Regions from separate parts of the Brooklawnia propionicigenes genome, predicted to be linked through region 2. Evidence: predicted binding sites of a transcription regulator. Region 2 holds the regulator's gene; the other holds the start of a gene.
The links. Region 2 encodes LexA, which represses DNA repair genes until DNA is damaged. Its sites were predicted from a motif close to TCGAACANNTGTTCGA; they were not measured.
Positions count from the first base shown of each region.

Region 1: QUE25_RS06145 (DUF222 domain-containing protein) is a predicted target of LexA. The motif match lies at 1,367-1,382, and genes of this name have one in related genera.

Region 1 covers NZ_AP028056.1:1,360,711-1,364,123, reverse strand. Annotated here, with positions in the region: gene QUE25_RS06150 (four-carbon acid sugar kinase family protein) at 1-100, shown strand, start outside; gene QUE25_RS06145 (DUF222 domain-containing protein) at 97-1,353, opposite strand; gene QUE25_RS06140 (DNA-formamidopyrimidine glycosylase family protein) at 1,579-2,442, shown strand; gene QUE25_RS06135 (hypothetical protein) at 2,558-3,310, shown strand; gene pheA (prephenate dehydratase) at 3,354-3,413, shown strand, end outside.
Region 2 covers NZ_AP028056.1:2,869,490-2,872,902, reverse strand. Annotated here, with positions in the region: gene QUE25_RS13265 (RDD family protein) at 1-223, shown strand, start outside; gene QUE25_RS13260 (hypothetical protein) at 347-703, opposite strand; gene lexA (transcriptional repressor LexA) at 972-1,760, shown strand; gene QUE25_RS13250 (ATP-dependent DNA helicase) at 1,770-3,413, opposite strand, start outside.

The DNA of each region.
Region 1 (3,413 bases), 1.5 Mb from region 2:
GCCTGTCGCCGGGCCCGCCTGCGGCATTCCTTACATCGTCTTCGCCGGCAACGTGGGCGATGAGAACTCGCTGGTCGAGGTCGTCGACAAGCTGTCCTAGCCGGAACCCGCCGGCGCGAACAGGCGCGTGGTTCCGGCGGCAGTGACGTAGTACTGGTAGCCGTAGGGTGAGGTCCAGTGAAAGGCCCCGGGTTCGGGTTGTTCGAGTGTCCATCTGCCGTGGGTCTTGACCCGGTGGGTCTTGCGCGAGAGGGGACCGAGGTTCGCGAGGCTGGTCTGGCCCGGCCTGCCTTCGATGTAGGCGATGGTGTGGTCCATATCGCACCGGCTGGCCTTGCGGGTTCCCCAGGGAAAGACATCGACCGGGTTGCGTTGTTCGACGGCGAATCGCATCCGGGCGGGGGTCTCATAGGCGTCGACCGGTCGTATGGCGGCGGGGTCGAGGATTGGGCGGACGACTACCTTCGAATGGGCCAGGAACTGGGGGAGTTGGTCGGTGAGGATCGGGCCCCAGTCCTCGATCCGGGCCACGCCGGTGGCAATGCCGAGGTTATCAGCGGAGATGTGGACCACCAGGGTGTGGGTGGGAAGCGTGTCCTGGCCCAACGCACCCCGCGCCAGCACGCCGATCGCGGCGGCCCGCCTGCGGTCGAGGTCACGACACAGCGGGGTATCGGGGGCCGTCGGAAGGGTCTCGGCGATCTGGGTGAGCACGTGATCGAACAAGATGCCGTCCACGGGGTTGACGAGGCCGTAGAAGCTCACATGCCCGTCTTCGATCTTCGATACCCGGACCTTGCGTGAGTCACGCCGGGCTTCGGCGCGTTGCCGGGCGAGGTCGGGATCGGCGGCGATGACCTGACCGGCCAGGGCTTTCATCACCCGCGCCCACGGCAGTACGCCAACGGCGGCGCTCATCGCCTGATCGACGTTCAGCGCGGCCTCGGCCGACAGGTGCGCGCACTCGAGGCAGACCTTCTTGGCCTGCCATACTCGCACGGTGCCGGCGAGTACCGCCTGCCACAGTCGCGGGTGCCGGTGCCGCAGGTCGAGGGCGTCTCCGATCTGGAAGATCGCCGACTGGGGAGAGATCCCCAACAGCGGGCCGATCTCCAGGGCGAGGAACTCACCGACCAGCGGGGTTCCATCATGGCCGGGTTGCATCAGTCGCTCGATGCCCTCACCGACCGCGGTCTCGTCGACCTGCCACAGGTCGGCAGCGCGGGTGAGCGCTACCAGTGCGGCGACTTCGGAGGCGATGATCTGGCGGTGCGCGTGGTCCAGCGCGTCGAGTGCTTCCTTGCTGGTCGCAGGTTCGACCAGGGTCCGGGGGTCACGGATGGGGTTCTCCATATCGAAAGTCTATTCGAATAGATGTTCGAATACAAGGCCCTGATCACGTTCTTTCTGCCCTTTTGGAGCGTGGCGCGGGCGGTCCAGGGCCATCCATATCCAGCATCGTGACGAAAGGCCGAACCGGATCCGTGATCTACCAGCACCCGAATTGCGGCGACGCCTGGCACCCGCGCGGCCTCCGGTGGAAGATGGATGGAAACCACGCGCGAACAGGGAGGCGAGATGCCGGAGCTGCCCCAGGTCGAGGCGTTACGAGGTTGGTTGGACGCCCAACTGGCCACCCGCGCGATCGCCCGCGTCCAACTGACCGACTTCTCCGCTCTGAAGACCTACAAACCCCCACTCAGCGCGTTGGTCGGCCTCGAGATCAGCGGCGTCGCCAGGCACGGCAAGATGCTCGATATCGACGCGCAGGGCGTGCACCTGATCGTCCACTTCTCGCGGGCTGGCTGGCTGAAATGGAAACCCGAACAGCCCGCGGCCCCCGCTCGGCCGGGCAAGGGCCCACTCAGCTTCCGGCTCACCCTCGACGACGACTCCGGATTCGATCTCACCGAGGCGGGCACCCAGCGCAGGCTGGCGATCTGGCTCGCCGACGATCCGCATGACGTCGAGATGATCGCTACCCTCGGCCCCGATCCGCTGGCGCCGGAATTCACCCGCGAGGCCTTCGACGCGATCCTGGACGCCGCTGGGCGATCCCAGCTCAAGGGTGTGCTGCGTGACCAGCGGATCATCGCGGGCATCGGCAATGCCTACAGCGACGAGATCCTGCACGCGGCGAAGATGAGCCCGTTCACCCCGGCGTCCAGTCTCGACGAGGCGGGCCGCCAGCTGCTCTACGACCAGATCGGCACGGTGCTCGCCGACGCGATCGAGCGCTGCCAGGGCCTGCCTCCCGACAAGCTGAAGGACGACAAGCGCCAGGCGATGCGAGTGCATGGACGAGCCGGTGAGCAATGCGCGGTCTGTGGCACCACCATCGCTCAGGTCAGCTTCGCCGACTCCTCGCTGCAGTACTGTCCGGGCTGTCAGACCGGGGGCAAGGTGCTGGCCGACCGGCGGATGAGCAAGCTGTTGCGCTGAGCCGGTCATCCCAATAGGCGGCGCCCGCGGGCACATCAACTGCACAGCAGGGCCATGGTGAGCCCACACCGGGTGCTGGTGAGATCGATTCATCGACGATGCGAGGGAGGCGACGATGAGCGACGACCAGTTGTGCGGTCTCGCGGTTGTGCTGGATGGTTCCGAACACGAGGTCGCGGCGGCTCACTGGGCCGCCAACTGGGCCGAGCACAGTCACCACCATCTCAGCCTGATCGAACCGAGTGAACTGGTATCCGCGCAGACCTCGTCCCAGCGCCACCGCGCCCGTCGTCTGGCCGGCGAGCTGCGCTGCAACCACCCCGGCCTGACGGTCGACCACCGCATCCTTGATGGCGGACCGGACGCGGTGATCCGCCGGGTCTCGCCCCGCTGCACGGCGATGGCCGTATCCCGCCCGTCGGGGTATCGCCAGGCGACTCGCCGGCTGGCCGCCCCGCAATGCCCGCTGGTCGTGGTCACCGACGAACCCACTGATACCCGGACGATCAGCCTGCTCGTCGACCCGCGGCAGACCGGCTACGCGCCGACCGCGTTCGCCTTCGCCTACGCCGCCAGCTGTGGCAGCGATCTGCACGCCCTGCTGATCGGCGCCGACTCCGAGCAGAGCCCGGGCGAGGACGTCATCGGGCAGCTCGCCGTCTGCTATCCGTCGGTTGCCCTGCAGACCAGCGCGCTGCCCAGCTGGGGAGGGGTGGCCGACGAGGTCGCCGGCTCCCAGCTGGTCGTGGTCGGCAGCTGGACCGACCGGCAGGGACGGCAACGGATCGATCATGGTTTCCTCGTCGCCCAAGCCATGGCCGATGTGGATTCGCCGGTCGCGCTGATCGCCCACGAGCCGGCTGCCTGAGACCGCTGCGGGCGGCGCGAACCCGCCCGTTATCCTGAGAGTTATGCGGGGATTCTTCGGTCCGGAGGGGACGTTCACTCATCAGGCCTTGCTGACCTTGGGC
Region 2 (3,413 bases):
ATCGGCGGCCACTGGTCAACCGATCGGGCCAGGAATGTCGATCCTGCGCTACTTCGCGCACATCGTCGACTCCATCATCTGCTACATCGGATGGCTCTTCCCGCTGTGGGACGCCAAGCGGCAGACCCTCGCGGACAAGATGCTCAACACCGTGGTGCTGGACGAGTCGCCGACGACCCCGCCGGCCCCCTACGGCCCGCCGCAGCAGCCCTACGGCTACTGAGTCACACAATCACCAGCGCCTGAGCATTCACCAGCGCCTGAGCGATTACACGGGCGGGACGGTTCCCTGAGGAGCCGTCCCGCTTTCGCTGTCCGAGGCCCTTGGCGCTGGTGACCGCAGCGCTCAGGCCAGACCCGGCGCCAGGGCGAGGTACTGCGAAACGACGATCCACACTCCGAGTAGCACAGCCAGGGTGAAACCGATCATCATCACCACCAGGCCACGATCGGTCAGCGTGATCTCCTCGCGGCCAACGACTGATCGTGTCGATGCGGGCGAAGCGGCCGCGGCCGAGGCCACCACCTGGTAGTAGGCCCCCGGAAGCGGCGATGCCGGTTGCCGGGGACCGGCCGCCCGAGTGGGCACGAAGCGCATCTGTGCACAGGGCCGCCGGTCGCCGTCGAGCAGGGCGCGCCTCGACCGTACGGGTGAGCCCGCGACGCGCCGGACATCGATCTGACTTTCCACCAGGACGCTCATCTTGCTTCCTCCATCCGCCCGGCCATCCGCCGCAGCTAACAGGATCGAACGTGTGTTCGATGCACAGCCTAGCGAGCCGTCCGCGATCGTTCAAGTGTTCGATTCGCTTGTTTCTTGCCGTCTGAGAACCATGCAAGCAGGGCCCACTGACAAAACCATTCGGACGATTCCCGCCGCATCTGTGGTCCGTGGTTCGCCGATCGCATCCATTGGCGACACGCTCGAACAGATGTTTGAATGACGCCCCCGGATGATCTAGCGTTGTCTCATGATCACAGTGAGGCGTCCACCCGCCACCCCTCGCCGTGCCGGCCGGCCATCCAACGAAGACATCGCCCGCGATCTGGGCTTGGACAACGTCGCCGAACTACCCGACAGCTCCGAGGACGAACTGGGGCTGACCGCCCGTCAGCGCCGCATCCTGGAGTTCATCCAGGAAACCGTGTCGTCTCGCGGCTACCCACCCAGCATCCGCGAAGTGGGCGAGGCTGTCGGCCTGGCCAGTTCCTCCAGCGTTTCTCATCAGCTGAAGGCCCTGGAGGCCAAGGGTTTCCTGCGACGCGACCCGAATCGTCCGCGGGCCCTCGAGGTCATTCTTCCGACCCGGACGGCCTCCCCAACAGAACCCGAGGCCGAGCCGCTCGGCCAAGACGACGCCACCGATTCGGGTGACCGGTCACCGAACGCCGTCGCTGTGCCGGTGCTCGGCAGCATCGCCGCCGGCGTGCCGATTCTCGCTGACGAACAGGTGGAGCAGGTGTTGCCGCTGCCACGCGAGCTCGTCGGACAGGGGACCTTGTTCTCACTCAAGGTGCGCGGAGACTCGATGGTGGACGCAGCAATCTGCGATGGCGACTATGTGGTCGTCCGTCAGCAGCCCACTGCGGACAATGGCGACATCGTAGCGGCGTTGCTCGACGGGGAGGCCACCGTGAAGACGTTGCGCCGTGTGCCGGGCCAGGTCTGGCTGATGCCGCACAATCCGGCCTACCAGCCGATCGACGGTAACGACGCCGCGATTCTCGGCAAGGTTGTCGCGGTTCTGCGGCGGATCTGAGCCGGACCGCTAGCTGGTCCCCAAACGCTGCAATGCCTGGATTGCCACCTCGGCGTCGGTGGTGGTCCAAAACGGCGGCAACGAGGCTCGCAGGAAGCCGCTGTAGCGGGCCTTGATCAGCCGCGGGTCGAGGACCGCCACCACGCCCCGGTCGCTCGTCGAACGGATCAGGCGTCCGGCACCCTGGGCCAGCAGCAGGGCCGCATGACTCGCGGCCACCTGCATGAAGCCGTTGCCGCCGGCCTGAGCGACAGCTTGTTGTCGGGCCTGCATCAGCGGATCATCGGGCCGCGGGAACGGGATCTTGTCGATCACCACCAGCCGGCAGGTGTCCCCCGGCACATCAATGCCCTGCCACAGCGACATCGTGCCCAGCAGCACGGAATCCTCTTCGGCAATGAAGGTGCGGGTGAGCTCACTGAGATTCGCCTCGCCCTGGCACATCACGTTCAGCCCCGGGAGTGCGCCGCGCAGGTGCTCTGCGGCTGCTTCGGCAGACCGCTGCGAGGCGAACAGGCCGAGCGTGCGGCCATCCGCGGCCCAGATGAGCTCAGCCAGTTCCGCCAGCGCGTCGGCGCCGATACCATCGCGGCCGGGGTTGCGCAGCCCGGTCGCCACATACAAGATGCCCTGTTTGGCGTAGTCGAAAGGAGATCCGACATCGATGGCACGCCACTGCCCGGCGTCGCCGGCCTCGGTATCGGCCGCGATACGGTCCGCACGGCGCAGCCCGACGCTCCCGGCCATCGACTCGAATGCACCACCGACCGTCAACGTCGCCGACGTCAGGATCGTCGGATGTTCTTCCAGAACGTTCTCGCGCATCAGCCCCGCAACCGACAGCGGCGCAACGTTGAGCTGACGGCCGAAGCGATCGTGCGCGCTCAGCCAGACCACATCGTGCTCGTCGAGTCTGGCCATGCGCTCGGCGATCTCGAAGATCTCTTTCATCGCCGACGCCGCCTGTTGCCGCTGCTCCGGATCGGAGCTCTGCCCCGACCCCGTCGCCAGCGCCGAAACCGCCCGGCGGCTGACCTCGCGCACCAACGCGGCGGCCTCGACCGCGAGCGAACCCGGCTCCGTGATGCGCCCAGGCGCCACCTCGGCCAGTGCATCAGCGAAGGTGTCGGCGACCTCCAGCAATTCTGTGGCCAGGTCATCGTCCAGCCAAGCGCTCGCCCGCTTGGAGACCCGTCCGATCTGCTGCGCCGACAGTTCGCTGCTCGCCGCACCGGTGACCCGGTTGACCAGTTCGTGCGCCTCATCGATGATGACCGGACCGTACTCGGGCAGCGCCGTGCCGCCGTGCATGGCGTTGATGGCCAGCAGCGCGTGGTTGGTGACCACCAGGTCGGCCTGCCTGGCCCTGGCTCGCGCCTCCTCGACGAAGCACTCTGCGCCGTAGGGGCAGACGTTGGCCCCCAGGCATTCGCGTACCGGCACCGAGACCTGCGCCCAGGCCCGCGGGGAATGGCTCGGTGCGTCGTCCCGGTCGGCAAGTCCGCCGTCCTTGGCCTGGTCATCAGCCCATTCGCGGAGCGCGATGACCTCGGCTCCCAGACTGGAGGTGGCATCGGATCCCGAATCGCGCACCGCCTCGACGAGCTCGGCGCCGCCGAGCAGCGAATCCTGTTCGCCACCCGTCTGATCGCG